DNA from 3 places in the Vallitalea okinawensis genome. Region 3 is predicted to be linked to each of the others. Evidence: riboswitches for the same ligand, from Rfam matches in the RefSeq annotation. Region 3 holds a riboswitch; each other region holds the start of a gene.
What was found. Region 3 has a riboswitch for glycine ahead of gcvT (glycine cleavage system aminomethyltransferase GcvT). Riboswitches for the same ligand answer to the same signal wherever they lie in the genome.

Region 1: it holds a riboswitch for glycine, as region 3 does, so the genes downstream of both, gcvH (glycine cleavage system protein GcvH) here and gcvT (glycine cleavage system aminomethyltransferase GcvT) in region 3, are expected to answer to the same signal.
Region 2: it holds a riboswitch for glycine, as region 3 does, so the genes downstream of both, C1Y58_RS02040 (ACT domain-containing protein) here and gcvT (glycine cleavage system aminomethyltransferase GcvT) in region 3, are expected to answer to the same signal.

The regions. Positions count from the first base shown of each region.
Region 1 covers NZ_PQDH01000007.1:41,702-47,287, forward strand. The annotation lists gene C1Y58_RS17695 (FAD binding domain-containing protein) at 1-92, opposite strand, end outside; gene C1Y58_RS17700 (nucleotidyltransferase family protein) at 70-669, opposite strand; gene lipA (lipoyl synthase) at 1,182-2,045, opposite strand; gene lipB (lipoyl(octanoyl) transferase LipB) at 2,056-2,724, opposite strand; gene gcvH (glycine cleavage system protein GcvH) at 2,761-3,144, opposite strand; glycine riboswitch at 3,277-3,387, opposite strand; gene C1Y58_RS17720 (hemerythrin domain-containing protein) at 3,639-4,193, opposite strand; gene fdhD (formate dehydrogenase accessory sulfurtransferase FdhD) at 4,399-5,091, opposite strand; gene mobA (molybdenum cofactor guanylyltransferase) at 5,098-5,586, opposite strand, start outside.
Region 2 covers NZ_PQDH01000001.1:410,889-416,474, forward strand. The annotation lists gene C1Y58_RS02035 (sensor histidine kinase) at 1-1,367, opposite strand, end outside; glycine riboswitch at 1,703-1,793, shown strand; gene C1Y58_RS02040 (ACT domain-containing protein) at 1,956-2,249, shown strand; gene C1Y58_RS02045 (PFL family protein) at 2,242-3,600, shown strand; gene C1Y58_RS02050 (cold-shock protein) at 3,692-3,892, opposite strand; gene C1Y58_RS02055 (phosphatidylinositol-specific phospholipase C domain-containing protein) at 4,219-5,586, opposite strand, start outside.
Region 3 covers NZ_PQDH01000010.1:130,345-135,930, reverse strand. The annotation lists gene gcvPA (aminomethyl-transferring glycine dehydrogenase subunit GcvPA) at 1-1,049, opposite strand, end outside; gene gcvH (glycine cleavage system protein GcvH) at 1,101-1,487, opposite strand; gene gcvT (glycine cleavage system aminomethyltransferase GcvT) at 1,554-2,663, opposite strand; glycine riboswitch at 2,988-3,070, opposite strand; glycine riboswitch at 3,071-3,169, opposite strand; gene C1Y58_RS21790 (lipoate--protein ligase) at 3,498-4,475, shown strand; gene C1Y58_RS21785 (AraC family transcriptional regulator) at 4,487-5,305, shown strand; gene C1Y58_RS21780 (ThuA domain-containing protein) at 5,422-5,586, shown strand, end outside.

The sequences.
Region 1 (5,586 bases), on a different contig from region 3:
CCACCTGCAATAATGGTTGCCCTTGAATTCGCAGTCAACAAGGTATAAGCTTCGTCAATAGAATCAACCTTATGGTAAGTTCTTATATTCACTTGTTAGCACTCTCCTCTCTACTCTTTTTTTTATAATCATATAATCATTGATTGTATCCACATCGTATAAAATCCCCTCATCTTCAACAGAGATACAACTTAGATTCTGTCGATCACGAAAGACTTTTAAGTTTGATGAAACCGGTTCCTTTATTAAGGCTGCTATGAGTTTTTTCTTAATAAAAATAGGATGTCCTTTTCTCCCATTATATGTGGGAATAACTATGTCCCCAGTCCCTCGTTTCAGTTTTTCACATGTCGATGAATGGATCATCGGATAATCACCAGGGGTTAAAAAAAAGTCATTTTCCATTTCTGCAACACCACGTTTAACAGAACTAAACATACCCCTGTCATAGTTTTCATTCTTAACTAGTTTGACTTTATCATACTCACGTACAAGCCTTTTCGTTTCTTCAAAATGATGTCCTCCAACAACTACTATTCTTTTGCAAAATGGATAGAAAGCTTCAATGTTTAAAGATAGAATAGACTGTTGGTTAATCATTAATGCCATCTTATTGGTTTTAGCTCGACTTGAATAGCCGCCAGCTAAAATAACTGCATCACATGTCATAATACCTAATAACTCCTTTCTCTCCCATATTGTCTTCTTCTACGATTTTTATGTACAACAAAAAATCCTCAATTAATAATCTTAATAGAAGTAAAATAAACTTTAAAACTGAAAGGGGTTATAGTCAATGATTCTGTAACATTTGTAGAATGAGATTAGTAAAGATTGATGTTAATATTATAGGGTGAAATATAAATAAGTTAGACCTGATTGCTGGTATAAGTTTGATTTGAGTTTAATGGAATTAAATTAAGTAAGATAGATGTTTAGTTTGAATAAATAAATGAAATATTAGTTTAGTGATATTAAATAATTTTAATTATATTATACATTCATAAGGTTATTTTTGTCAATTGTTTTAATCATTCCTCCTAAAAAATGTTATAGTTAACATACAAAAGTGTCTAATGCCACATTACTTTTATAAGCAAAACGCAATACTTTCCTACACTAAAAAAAGGGCGTATCGCCCTAAATATTTTTCATTTATTTATGAGATGCCCCCCGCTTTTTTAATCCTCTTTGTTATTATACATCTCAGCAGCATTGTATGAACTTCTTACTAATGGGTCAGATGCTACAAAGCTAAATCCAAGCTTAAGAGCTTCTTCCTTATACTTATTAAAAATTTCCGGATGGACATACTCTTTAACGGGGTAATGTTCTTTGCTAGGTGCTAAGTACTGCCCTATCGTTAAGAAATCACATCCTGCTTCTCTTAAATCCTTCAATACCTCTAACACTTCTTCTTGTCTTTCTCCAAGACCTACCATTATCCCTGATTTGGTAAATATCTTATTATCAACAGCCTTTATATTCTTTAGCAATTCCAAAGATCTTTTATAAATTGCCTCTGGCCGAACTTCATTGTATAGTCTTGGAATGGTTTCAATATTATGATTGATTATTTCTGGTTTAGCATCCACTATTTTTTTAAGAGCTTCTTTATTCCCCTGAAAGTCTGGTATCAGTACCTCAATAATAATTCTTTTCTGATATGATTTTATGGCTTCTATGACTTCAGCAAAGTGTCCTGCTCCCCCATCTGCTAGATCATCTCGTGTTACGGAAGTAATGACCACATGCTTTAGTCCAAGTTCTTTAACGGCTTTTGCAATATTCTCAGGTTCCTTTTGGTCAACCATCTCTAGGTGTCCATGGGATACGTTACAGAATTTGCAATGACGTGAACATTGGCTCCCCAAGATCATAAAAGTTGCAGTCCTTTTACTAAAGCATTCCATTCTATTAGGACAACTAGCTTCTTCACAGACGGTATTTAATGATAATCTTTCAAGTATCTCTTTCACAACATCTAAGCTTCGCCCTTTATTTAGATCTATTCTAAGCCATTCTGGTTTTCGTAAGACGTTCAAAACATTCCTCCTATTTTTGAATACTAAAATTTTTTTCATGATAATCACATTTAAACACTTTACAGAAGTATTCTAAAACAGATTTATATTCTTCATCAAAATCAACCTTTTTTCCTATTAAGTTCTCAACGGATGTTACACCTTTATCCCGGATACCACAGGGTATGATAAAATCAAAGTGATTCAAATTTGTACTAACATTAAAGGCAAAACCATGCATCGTAACGCCACGTTTAACAGCCAAACCAATTGCAGTAATCTTAGAATCACCAACCCATACACCAGTATGCTTTGGGTTTCTATAGGCACTCATATTATACTTATCACTCAATAAAGTAATAAAAACCTCTTCTAGATTCTCGACAAACTGTCTTAGAGTCCTCTTTGATTCTCTTAAATTGAATATAGGATAGCCAACTATTTGACCAGGTCCGTGGTATGTCACATCTCCTCCTCTATTGGCTTCAAAAATCTTTATGCCATTGTTCTCCAGCATGTTTTTTGCACCAATAATGTGTGACCTATCTGCTTGCCTTCCTAAGGTTATAACAGGTGGATGTTCTACCAGAATTAATGTATCATCAATCCTATTATCTTGTCTTTTTTTTAATGTTTCCCATTGAATTTCTAAAGCCTTATTGTATGGACATCTTCCCAAATTTAATACATTTAAATTCATCTAACACCACCTCCTCATTGGCACTTTAATACAACATTAACTTTCACTTTTACAAAATTCTTCGTATTCTTTTGATTTCATTAAACCATCAAGCTCAGTATCATCTGACATTTCTAGAGCCAGTATCCAGCTTTCATATGGCTTTTCATTAAGAAGTTCTGGAGAATCTTCAAGTTCATCATTAATTTCTACTACTTTACCTGAAAGAGGTGAATAGGAGTCTGAAGCAGCTTTTACTGATTCTATTACTCCATAAACATCTCCAGCACTTAACTCATCATCAACTTCAGGCATTTCAATAAAAACAATCCCTCCTAAAGCATCTTGTGCATAGTCAGTGATACCTATAAAAGCTTTTGCTCCTTCAACCTTGATCCACTCATGATCCTTTGAATAATAAAGTCCTTCTAATATTTTCATTGTAACTCCTCCTATATTTTTTATTATTGCTTTAAAGCATTAAATAAATTACCTTGGTTTATAAACTCTCTTTTTCTCTTTAACTTTGAAACATAAAAAAGAGAACATAAAGGCATTGCAAAGCAAAACACCATTATATTCTCTGTCTTCTAACCTGAGAGTTTCTACACTACTATCAATTTTAGCCATAATAGTGTATTTCACCTTCGGCGCCGGTGTACCGGGCTCTCCAGAGTTCCATCAAATAGCACTACTTTTGCCTGAAAGTTTCTATAATAAGTCTGGTAGTCTTTTATATTGCTTCTTCGGCTTCTTAAAAAGATATCTCATGCCATCATCACTTGGTCATATTAATTTTGAATATATTTCTTAGATATTTTTATCATATAACACTTTTCTTAAAATTACAATAATGAATAATGATAATTTTGCATTATTCGATTAATTCCTTGAATGACCCCTGCCTTGGCAGGGACAGTTGTTTGAATCACTTACTAACCTACTTTATTTTCCAGTTCCTCTAGAATAGCTATATACTTCTCCTGTACTTTGTTATCAGTAGCTGTCATTTCAATTTTCTTAGATTCTTTTTCTATTCTATCAAGGATTTCAGTGGATAATTGCTTCTCACCAAGGGGATAAATAAGATTGTCTTCTTTATCAATATGACGATATAATAAGTGTGTATAAGAAATACTATTAGCAATGACATCTAACTTAGCTTCTTCATTGCCATCCTCTACTTCTTTCACAGCCGCTTCTAAGTTTTGCATGTATAATCGACCTTGGTCATGCTCTACTAACATGCCTGTTACAGGACCTAACCTATTTTCTTCATTAAGGTTTATTTTCAATTCTTTAAATAATAGTTCCTCTTCTTTACTATGATGATGTTTATCGGCATAATTTCTTACAAAGTCAATTACTTTATAAAAATCTTTATAATCTACTTCTTCATGATTTAATATCTTCATGCATACTTTTCTTACTACTTTAAGCATTCTTAGAATATATTGATGTTCTTCCATCATAATTTTTATTGATTCCATAGGATCATCCCTTCGTTTTTAAAATCAATTTATCTTTTATAGTATTAGCCTTATGTATCGTTTCATATTCCATTTATCAATCGGCTATATTATAAAGTATATGGGAGAATCATATGAATTTCAGTAACCCATGTTACATCTATAAGTTTACACCTCTTCTCTCTAAATAAACTGTTTGATCTAAACTTGTATCATTGTCCCCTTATTACGCGTAGATATTCATTCTTCCTCCTCTAACAAAACCACAAAGCTGCATGTTAAGTTCTCTAGCCATATCTATGGCTCTATCAGTGGGTGCAGATCTTGAAGCAAGAATAGGAATCCTCCATTTAGCGACTTTTTTAATAATTCCAGAAGATACTCTACATGAAGTTAGTATCATCTTATCCTGAAGGTTAACGTCTTCTAATAATGCCTTTCCTATCACTTTATCAACGGCATTATGTCTCCCGATATCTTCTCTAAATATAAGTATCTTATTTTGATCACACAAGGCACAACTATGAACTCCTCCAGTCTCCATAAAAAGCTGGGACTTTGAATCAAATATCTTCATCAACTCAATAACTTGTTGAGGTGCATAATAAATAGTCGTTGTATTTAAGACTGTTTTATCTATAGGATTGATGGTAAATTCTTCAGATAGTTGGACATAAGCCTTTCCATCCTTATAATCAACCTCAATGCCAATAATTTGTGTCTTAGAACTAATTAATTCATTTGAAAGCATATAACCAAGAGTTAATTCTTTCAAAAATTCTGGTGTACATGGTAGCTCAATAAAGGTTTTTTGATTGATAATTATATTCAGTATATATTCTGTTATAATCCTATCTTCAGTATTTATCAAGTTCCCATTATGATATTGCTGTATCCTATATTGTTTGGTGGCTTTCATATTGATCTACATCCTTTTACTCAGTATAGCTGAAAATTTATCTAAGTCTTTTTTATTATTAAGATTAATAAACATTTCCCAATGAGGACTAAAAAACCTTGCTTCTTTTTCTTTAATATAGATACAGTCCATATTTTTTACTAAATCAAATATTGATTTGTTATTACTTAACAAATAACATTCAATAGCATTTATTAATCTTTTTGAATAGAAAGCATTAAAAGGCTCTATCCATTCTCTGTATCGTGTTATACATGCATCAACCTCTCTTATTTCTAGTTTTCTTTTCATATATGTAATATAATCCAAATTGATGATTGGCATGTCACACGCAATAACGTAAACATAGTGACTGGATGCATGTATTAATCCACTATGTATGCCACATAAAGGTCCCTGACTTTTAATCTGATCACTGACTATTTTACAGGATGAGTTTTTATAATACTCGGGGGTATTTGTTACAATAATAATATCGCTAAATGCGTTCTTTAG
Region 2 (5,586 bases), on a different contig from region 3:
TCAGCCACTATTTCACCTTGATGTCGTTCAATAACTTGTTTAGAAACATACAACCCAAGACCGCTACCGTCATTTTTACTGTTTCTCGATTCATCGCCTCTATAAAATTGATCAAATATTTTTTCTAACTTGACCGATTCTATTCCCAGTCCGTTATCAGCAATTTCTATCCTATAATAATCCATTTCTTCAAATAAGGATACATTGATTTTAATCCTTTCAACTCCGGCATACTTAACACTGTTTTCAACTAAGTTAGAAAACACTCTAAAAAATTGATCCACATCAACCCTACACTTCATTAAACGATCTGGTTTTTCATAGTGAATGGTCGCCGATTCGTTTAAATCATCTCTTTTAGAGTTTACAAACTGAGAAAGCATAACAGCTAAATCAACAACTTCAAAATAAAACGGCATTCGTTTTGTCTCAAGTTTTGAATAGTAAAACAGTTTTTGCAATAAATTATCCATATCACATGCTTTTTTATAACAGATGTTAACATATTGTTCACGTTTTTTTTCCGAATTTGCAACACCATCTTTCATGCCTTTTAAAAATCCTTTAATAGATGTTAGTGGCGTTCGAAGGTCATGGGAAATCCCTGATATCATATCTGTTCTAGCCTGATCATAGGCTGTGTTTTTCTTTGTTTCTTCATCAAGATATGCTTGCATTCCATTAAAAGCCTGGCATAGCTGTTCGAATTCTTCTTCACCCTGATACGTTATTTTCTCTAAAAAGTTATTATTCTCAATCCGTCCAACCCCAAGCATCAATGCTTGAATAGGTTCCATGATTTTTCTAACCAATCGCTCTGTATAGAAACGACTGATTAAATATATTCCTAAAATCCCACTAATTCCGAGCATCAAGTATCTAATAATAAACATCTGTACTCTATCAATACCAAATGACGTTATTTTTTTATTCTTATTAGTATTTATAGCATAAACCTGATAAATCTCACCATTCAGTGTCAAACGTCTTCTTACTATGGTCGCTGGCTCAAAAAAATAAACTGCATTTTCACTATTCCCCTGCATAGCACTAATCCTTTTTATCTTATCATCTTGTTCATCATATAATAAGGCTGAATAAATGAAGCTACCATTCTTTTCAACATATAATTCATAATCATATGTTGTTAATACTTTGCCTATTTGGGACCAGTTTGGCTCGTCAATCCCACGAATCAAACTTTGAACTGTATATACATTTTCATCAAGTTCATTATCATCCTCAATCGCTCGGATTAAGCCCTGACTAAATACTCCAACTGTAATAATTCCTGCAACAAATAATGTAACAAGTGAAGTTAAAACAATGAATGTATTAGATTTTAATACTAATTTTTTTATTGTCATCATTATCCCCTATTCTCATACCACTTCAAAGTAAATAGAAAAAGTAGCCCAATGACTGTATCACTGTAGAGTAATTTTGTTGTTTTATTCATAGATTCACCTCATGTATTGATTGTAGCAAATGAATCTAAAATATTAATTGTGAAAGTATAAATATTTTCTAAACAAAGTTGCGTCTATACAATTCTTCTTGGTATTTTTCTTTTTTAGCATCTTGTATAAATCATATCAATCAAATTGCTTATTGAAAAATTCCCGTATATCTGATATAATTCTTTTTAAATCCAAATAATTGCCAAAGGAAGGTAGTGGAAACAGCAAGTGTAACCGTTACTGGATGGAACTCTGGAGAGACTCAAATGAGCACCGAAGGGGAAAGCCATGATTCATGGTGAAGCTCTCAGGTAAAAGGACAGAGATAACAAGATTTTTATGTGTATAAATAATTTTGTTCTATCTAGAGACTAGCCCTGCTTAGTCTCTTTTTATAGTGTTGGAAAGTACTGGGTTTTGCTTATACAACTAGTCACTTTTCTTGTACATCTCTCCTAATTGAATTTTAAATAACCGAAGAAGGGACGCGTATAAATGAAAGCTATTATAAGTGTAATAGGAACCGATAAAATTGGTATTATCGCAAAAGTAACAACCATATTATCCGAGCAATCCGTTAATATTTTAGATATTAGTCAAACCATCATGCAAGATTATTTTACGATGATCATGGCCGTTGATCTTTCTAATATGACTTGTGGATTTAATGAATTAAAGAAATTATTAGAGAAGACAGGTACTGACATGGATTTATCTATCAAAATCCAGCATCAAGCTATATTTGATGCTATGCACAACATTGAATACGGGAGTGATCAGCATGAATAAATACGGTTCTGTACTAGAAACCATACAAATGATTGAAAAGGAAAAACTGGATATTCGTACAATTACCATGGGTATCTCTCTACAAGATTGCGCCGATGCAAACAGTTTAAAATCTTGTGAAAAAATATATGATAAGATTACTACCTATGCTGAGAGGCTAGTTGAAGAAGGTGAAAGGCTAGAAAATGAATATGGTATTCCAATTATCAATAAGAGAATTGCTGTAACCCCGATATCTTTAGTGGCTCAAGCATCCGAAGCAACTTCCTATGTAGATTATGCAAAAACATTAGACCGTGCTGCTAATGCTGTAGGCGTTAACTTTATAGGCGGTTTTTCAGCTTTGGTTCATAAAGGGTATTCAAAAGGCGATCGCATCTTAATAAATTCCATACCCGAAGCTTTGGCAGAGACAGAAAGAGTATGTTCATCCGTTAATATTGGCAGCACCAAAGCTGGTATCAACATGGATGCAGTTAAAGATATGGGTGAGATCGTTAAGAAAGCTGCATACCTTACTCGCAATCAAGATAGTATTGGTTGTGCTAAGTTAGTGATCTTTGCTAACTCAGTGGAAGATAACCCTTTTATGGCAGGTGCTTATCATGGTATAGGTGAACCAGAAGCAGTTATTAATGTAGGTGTTAGCGGCCCTGGTGTCGTTAAGTCTGCTCTTGAGAAAATAAAAGGACAAAGTTTTGATCAAGTGGCGGAAACCATTAAACGGACTGCTTTTAAAATAACGAGAGCAGGTCAACTGATTGGTCACGAAGCTGCCGATCGTTTAAATGTACCTTTTGGTATTTTAGACTTATCTCTAGCACCCACTCCTGAAGTTGGAGATTCTGTTGCTAGAATTTTAGAAGAAATTGGATTAGAGCGATGTGGATGCCATGGTACAACTGCTGCACTGGCCATGCTCAATGATGCTGTTAAAAAGGGGGGGATAATGGCTTCTTCTCATGTTGGTGGATTAAGTGGTGCTTTTATACCTGTTAGCGAAGATGAAGGTATGATTGAAGCTGTAAAGCAAGGTTCTCTTACCTTTGATAAATTAGAAGCTATGACTTGTGTATGTTCTGTGGGATTAGACATGATTGCAATTCCAGGCGATACACCAGCTTCTACTATATCAGCTATCATTGCTGACGAAGCTGCTATCGGTGTTATTAATCAAAAGACAACAGCTGTTAGAATTATCCCAGTACATGGTAAAGGTCTGGGTGAGGAAGTTGTATTTGGTGGTTTATTAGGTCAAGCTCCTATCATGAAAGTCTCCTCTTTCTCCTCAGAGAAATTCATCAATCGTGGTGGTCGAATACCAGCCCCTGTTCACAGTTTTAAAAATTAGAAACTAAAAAAAGTGACTAGAGTCACTTTTTTTAGACAAATATAAAACCCTGAAGAATAATCTTCAGGGTTAGTAATCATAATAAAAATGATTAAGCAGGAGTTACGTTCTCAGCTTGAGGGCCTTTAGCGCCTTCAACGATTTCGAAAGAAACTTCTTCGCCTTCTTCTAAAGTTTTGTAACCATCTTTGTTGATTTGTGAGAAGTGTACGAATACGTCGTTACCTTCTTCTGTAGTGATGAAACCAAAACCTTTTTCTGCGTTAAACCATTTTACTGTACCTTTTACCATAATTACTTACCTCCAAGATAATATTACCTTTAATCCTTGGAAAGAGAAAATCTTTATTACTTATACTACACTATAATACAACTTCTAATAAGAATCATTATGTGGCTCTAAAGATAATAAACTACTTCACTTCCGAATCAAAGTATGTGATAAGTATACACCTTTTAAAGGCAAATAGCAATAATTTTTTTCAAAATACTTAATTCTTTTCATTTAAATTATATCTTAGCTAATATATTATACTTATCACCTTATTATAATAAGAAATTTATGCTGTTTTTATTTATCCACTATTTTCCTATTTTATATAAAATAGCTATGTCTTTTTATTTCCATTTAGCTATGTTAAAATTAATAATTTTTTCAATGGTCTTGTAATCCATATAATCCAACATAATAATATTATTTCCCCCACCTTTATTACCTGTTTTATCATAATTATCTTCTAACCAATTGAGAACAACTGGATTTGTCTCTTCCGATAACTCATAAAGTGTCATACCATCCAAGATTGCGCCAATGTCAAAAGCTGGTGTACGTACACCTTGAAGAACAAATAATAATTCATCCTCAGCAGTATTGAGATACTCATCTAAAAGGCTACTAAAAGCAGTTATATCTAGGTTATCTGAATTATATGTATTAATTAAACTGCTTTGCCTACTCAAAATCAGTTCATTATCGATATAAGCCCCTGAACCTTCATTTTCAGTAAACAAAATAACGATATGTTTATCACTATTCCACAACTCTTCCAGTGTAGAGCTTTTTAGTTCTGTTAAAGAGATGAGTTGCTCTGAAAACGTTGATGTCAATTGATTCACAAGATACTGATAGCTGGTATCAGTCATTTCATAAAAATGTTGAAAATCAAGGATGACTATCTCTTGGGTGTTTTGGTTTATAAACTGGCTCACTTCATCGACAATAGTATCCATTCCTTCACCATATATGCCATGCATCGTCCGTAAATCAGTTTCATCAATATTGACCTCACCATTTTCATACACCATGTATGGACCTACTCTTAAATCAAAGTACCTTACTCCAACTTCTAATTGTTGCTTTACATCCAAGTCCTGTGTTTGAGAAAAGGGTACAATCATATCTCTTATGGCATAAGCAGCATTGTACTCTGTTGAACCAGGATAAAATGAATCAGGTGCAAGGTCATGGGGATCCCCTTCGTCATCAAAGGTGAAGGTACCTGTATCATGTGTGCCTGGTAATAACACATCTCTCAGTACAGCTTCTCCAAATTCGGGGTACTGTTGGTATAGCGTTTCCATCCAATTACTGTATCCATCTGTTGTACGGACTTTACCAGTATTATAATACAATTCGTATGCCCCATTATTATGCACTTCAACTATTGTTCCATCATCACCAATTGCAATAGATGGGGTATTACCTGTATCATAGTCATTCCGAATACCACCTCTATCTTGCCATTGAATCTGATCATTGATTAAGGTTCCAACATAATAGTATAAATCACCGCTACCATCATCATGAAACTCCAATAATTGATTATTGGCTGTTAAAGCGATAACTGGTCGTTTACCACTGTCATAATAAGTCCCTCCAGATTGAACCCAGTAGATGGCCTCGCCATTATCACTTAGATACCCAATTTTATAATAGAGTTTTAACCCCCCATTATCATGTACTTCAATAATGGTATTGCCCATTAC
Region 3 (5,586 bases):
AGACCTTCTTTCCCCATGGTTGCTAAGTAAATTGTAGCCATCAATGCACATAGTGCTTGATTGGATGTGATATTAGATGTAGCTTTTTCTCTTCTAATATGCTGTTCTCTAGCCTGTAATGTAAGAACAAACGCTCTCTTACCATTAACATCTTCTGTTTGACCAACAATACGACCTGGTAATTTTCGCATAAATTTCTGCTTACAAGCTATAAATCCTAGATAAGGACCACCAAAATTCAAAGGATTACCTAATGACTGACCTTCTCCAACTACGATGTCAGCACCACATGCGCCAGGACTCTTATAGATACCTAGACTAATCGGATCCACATTCATAATGAGTAATCCTTTATTCTCATGTAATTTTTCAGCAATCTTTTCGACATCTTCTAGCTTTCCATAAAAGTTAGGACTCTGTATAATAACCGTTGCAACTGTCTTATCAATAGAATCTAAAACTTTTTCGACATCCGTTTTTCCTTCAGTTTCATCGATAACTACTAATTCTATATCTTTGTAATCCAGATATGTCTTTACCACATCTCTTACCATAGGATGAACCGTTGATGACATGATCACTTTATTTCGTCTTGTTTGACCACAAGCCATAAAAGCTGCTTCTGCAGTTGCTGTAGCTCCATCATAGAGTGAAGCATTTGAAACGTCCATCCCAGTTAATTCACAAATCATGGATTGATATTCAAAAATTACTTGAAGAGTACCTTGACTTATCTCCGGTTGGTAAGGTGTATAAGCTGTAAAGAACTCAGATCTTGATACAATAGGAGCAATCGTAGATGGAATATAGTGATCGTATGCTCCTGCCCCAAGAAAACATGTTGCTCCATCTAAGTTAATGTTTTGGTTACTCATATTTTTTAAATCTTTACGTGTTTCAAATTCACTTTTTCTTTTTAGTACTTTTAATTCTTCTTTTAGTCTTATTTCCTCGGGAATATCATGAAATAATTCTTCAATTGTTTCTACCCCGATACTTTTTAGCATTTGTTGAATGTCTTCATCCGTGTGTGGTAGATATGGATGCATGTTATACCCCCTATTCTTTTAACATGTCATTAATGAATCAAATTCTCTTTTTTAATCGTCTAGACTGCCTATAAATTCTTCATACTTTTCAGCTGACATCATTTCTTCTAAAGCTTCTGTATCAAATTCAACGATTTCAGCTATCCAATTTCCATAAGGATCTTCATTCAATGATTCAGGTGCATCTTCTAGCTCTTCATTGGCTTCAGTAACTGTTCCTGACAATGGCATAAATACATCTGATGCCGCCTTAACTGACTCTACTACACATAATACGTCGCCCTCACTATATGTCTCATCAACTTCTGGTAACTCAACAAAAACAATATCACCCATCTTATCTTGAGCATAGTCAGTTATACCAATTCGTGCTTTGTCACCGTCAACCTTAATCCACTCATGGTCAGTAGTATAATATAATCCCTGTTCAATTTTCATTATCAACGCCTCCTTATTTATTTTTAATTAACTTCTTTAAGTTCTTTATTAAATATACTTTCAAGCTTATTTCTTATATTTCTTTTCCATAAACCGTTTACTTCTTACAACAGCATCCACTGTCTTCTTTCGTACTTGTATACTAATCTCTGTTCCTAGTTTAGCATGGTCAATATCAACAAGTCCCATACCTATACTTTTATCAATGGATGGTAAATAGTATCCTGTTGTTACTTCACCAATCTTATTTCCTTCACTATCTAAAATAGGATAACCGTGTCTTGTAATACTCTTCTTCGTAAGTTCGAAACCGATGACTTTTCTTTTTAGCCCTACCTCTTTCTGCTTTGCAAGAACTTCTTTGCCAACAAAATCATCCTTATACAACTTCACAAACATACCAAGTCCAGCTTCTAATGGCGTTATATTATCTGTTAATTCATTACCGTAAAGAGGAAGTGAAGCTTCGAAACGTAAAGTATCTCTAGCACCCAATCCTGCTGGTAAAAGTCCTTTGTCTTTCCCTTGTTCCATGATGGCTGACCATAATTGAGGTGCTTCTTTGCTATTGGCATAGATTTCAAAGCCATCTTCTCCAGTATATCCTGTACGAGAAACTAATACCTTTTTGCCTGCAATAGTCGTTTCATCTTTAAATGTATAGAATGTTAATTCACTTAAATTCAAATCTGTTAAGGGTTGTAGGATCTCTTCTGCTTTAGGTCCTTGAAGCGCAATCTGAGCATAATTATCTGATATATTCTCTAGCTTAATATCAAAGTCTTTAGATAAGCCTTGCATCCACTCATAGTCTTTCTCTGTATTACTTGCGTTGATAACTAGTAAATATTCTTGTGTATTGAACTTATAGACTAAGAGATCATCAACGACGCCACCTTTTTCATTACACATGGGTGTATAGATCACTTGACCATTTACCATTGGTTCTACATCATTAGTGACTAGATAGTTCACAAATTTTTCTGCTTCTTTACCAATGACAGATACTTCTCCCATATGACTTACATCAAATAGACCCGCAGCTTGACGAACTGCATCATGCTCTTCTATTAATCCCTTGTATTGTACAGGTAATGCCCAACCAGCAAAATCAATCATTTTTCCACCGTGTTCTAAATGCTTTTCATACAAAAAAGTTCGTTTTGTATTATCCAATTGAATACCCTCCTTTATGATTTTTTACGTTTTACTAGATTTGCATACTTCAATTACTTCACTATTTACATACTATAATGTTTCCTATACTCTCATTAAATTATTAGTTAATACTATATATGAACTAAACATTTCGAGTATTTATCTTTAGTTCAATATATATTCTTTAATTATAGGTGAATAGTTCTAAATAATTGCTAGGCTCATAGCAATTTATTGAATTCAACTTATATACATAAAATCAATAGATTATCCTTAATAAAACTATTGAGATTATGCCCCTTTAAAAATAGAAAGAGGGTAAATGGCATTATAAATAAACGCCATTTACCCTCTGTATTTTTACCTGAGAGATTCTACATGTCATATGTATTGCTCCTTGGGTGCATAAATGCTTTCCAGAGTGCTATCCGCTAGCGATCCTTTTGCCTGAAAGTTTCTATAAGTATTTGGCTATACTTTATATTACATCTTCGGCGCCCTAAGATCTCTCTCGCTAACTTCAATTAGCCACGTAAATATTCTGTTACTTTAATCATATTACAAAATGATAAGTTTATCAACTATGTATTTGCAATAATAATTATTTTTCTGTTATTCTGATAAATCCCATTAAATAATTTCTAAGATGCTATACCAAATTGTATGATTTAACTAGTATAAGATGAGGATGATGTTACAATCTAAATAAAGAAATTTTTCACTATTCTCTAATTCGCTTGCTAGGGTAGATAGTTTAAATTATAATAATTATTAATATTCTGATTCATAGTGTATGGTTCCATTAACCGTATAGATTACGAAATTAATTGTCATTCTGAGGAGGTACTTATTATGTTATCCATTATTAGTACAACAAATAACCCCTATTTCAACTTAGCTACTGAAGAGTATTTATTAAAAAACAAAGATGAGGATGTCTTTTATCTTTATCGTAATGCACCATCTATAATCGTTGGCACCCATCAAAATACTATTGCCGAAATCAATTATGACCATGTTAAAGAGCATAATATCCCTGTCATTAGACGCCTTTCAGGTGGTGGTGCAGTCTTTCATGATTTAGGAAATTTAAATTTTTGCTTTATAACTAATGTGGAGAAGAATACAGCTGAAAGTTTTAAAGAATTCACAAAGCCTATATTAGAAGTTCTCAATCAACTAGGTGTAGAAGCTATTTTTTCTGGCCGAAACGATTTAACCATCGATGGTAAAAAGTTCTCTGGAAACGCTCAACATGTTTCAAAAAATAGAATCTTACATCACGGAACCCTTTTATTCAGTTCAAACATGGCAGATTTATCAAAGGCATTAAAAGTTAATCCATTAAAGTTTAAAGATAAGAACGTTAAATCCGTCAAAAGCCGTGTAACAAATATCTCTAGTCATCTTCCTCAGCCTATGTCAATTGAATATTTTGTAGATGCTATCGCTAAGCACATAACAGGTTCTTCTCATAGCAGCTTCTATCAACTGAATGAGACTGAAACAAACACTATCCAACAACTAGTAGATAACAAGTATGATACATGGGATTGGACTTATGGTAAACAAGCTACCTATGGGTTTACTAATGCAATCCGCTATTCAGGTGGTACAATTGAATATCACTTCAACGTAAAAAATGGTTCACTAGAGGATTTAAGAATTTACGGTGACTTCTTTAATAAAGAGGACGTTCATGTCATTGAAAAAAAACTTGTTGGAACTAAACATGAGTTAGAAGCTATTAAGGATCAATTAAAAGATCTAAATCTTGAAGATTATTTTATAGGTATTGATGTTGATACATTCGTTAAAGGTCTTTTCTAGGGGGGATTTCAGTGTGTGAGTATCATGAAATTCTTGATTTTAAAGGTGCTAAAGCTCGCTTGAGTTACAGTGATAACAGCCAACTTCACTTTCCAGCTCATTGGCATGAAGAAGTCGAGTTATTCTATATCTGCGAGGGCATCTCGCATATCCATGTATCTCAAACTGACTATTGTTTAAGACCTGATGATTTACTTATTATTGGATCAAAAGCTATCCATGCCATAGATGACCAACAGAATAATAGGAAAATCATGCTACAATTTCACCCATCATTATTTAATTGTGTTCTAAATGATCCTGATATAAGTAAATTTATATACAACTTTTATTATAGCACCCAAAAATATAACATTGATACTACACCACTATTAACCTTTTTTGAAGGCTTAAAAACACTTGATCATAGGATTCAAAGTCCATTACTAGTCCAGTCTAAAATACTGGAATTAACCCATCATCTTTACAAAAACTATAAAGATAAATGCTCATCAACACATATACTAAATAACCCTATCATCCAACAGGTGGAGCAGTTCGTGGCTAATAACTATGAGGCTGTTATTACATTGGACATGATTGCTAATGAAGTCAATCTAAGTAAATATTACTTCACTAGGTATTTCAAGGAACATAAAGGTATTACATTTGGTCAATATCTACGTGAATATCGTATAAAAAAAGCTCTTAACTATCTTATAAAGACAGATATCGCTGTTACAGAAATAGCGTATACCTGCGGCTTTGATAGTATAAAAACCTTTAATCGTATCTTTAAGCATTATACCAGTTTATCACCTACTCAATATCGCGGCGTATTAAATAGATAGTACCTAGCCTAGAGCTTGAATAGAGCAATTTTTGAGTAGTATACAGCAATGAGTTAGAAGTAAAAGTACCTCCTTTTTGCTATAGTTAAACTATACTGAAAAAGGAGGTTTTTTCTATGCGTGCTCTTATTGTTTATGGTGGTTGGGATGGCCATCAACCTGAAGAAGTATCACAACATTTTAAGTCTATCCTTGAGAATATTGGTTATGAGGTTACCCTAAAGGATACTCTTGCATGCTTTAAAGATATTTCTTACCTTCAATCTTTTAACTTGATCATA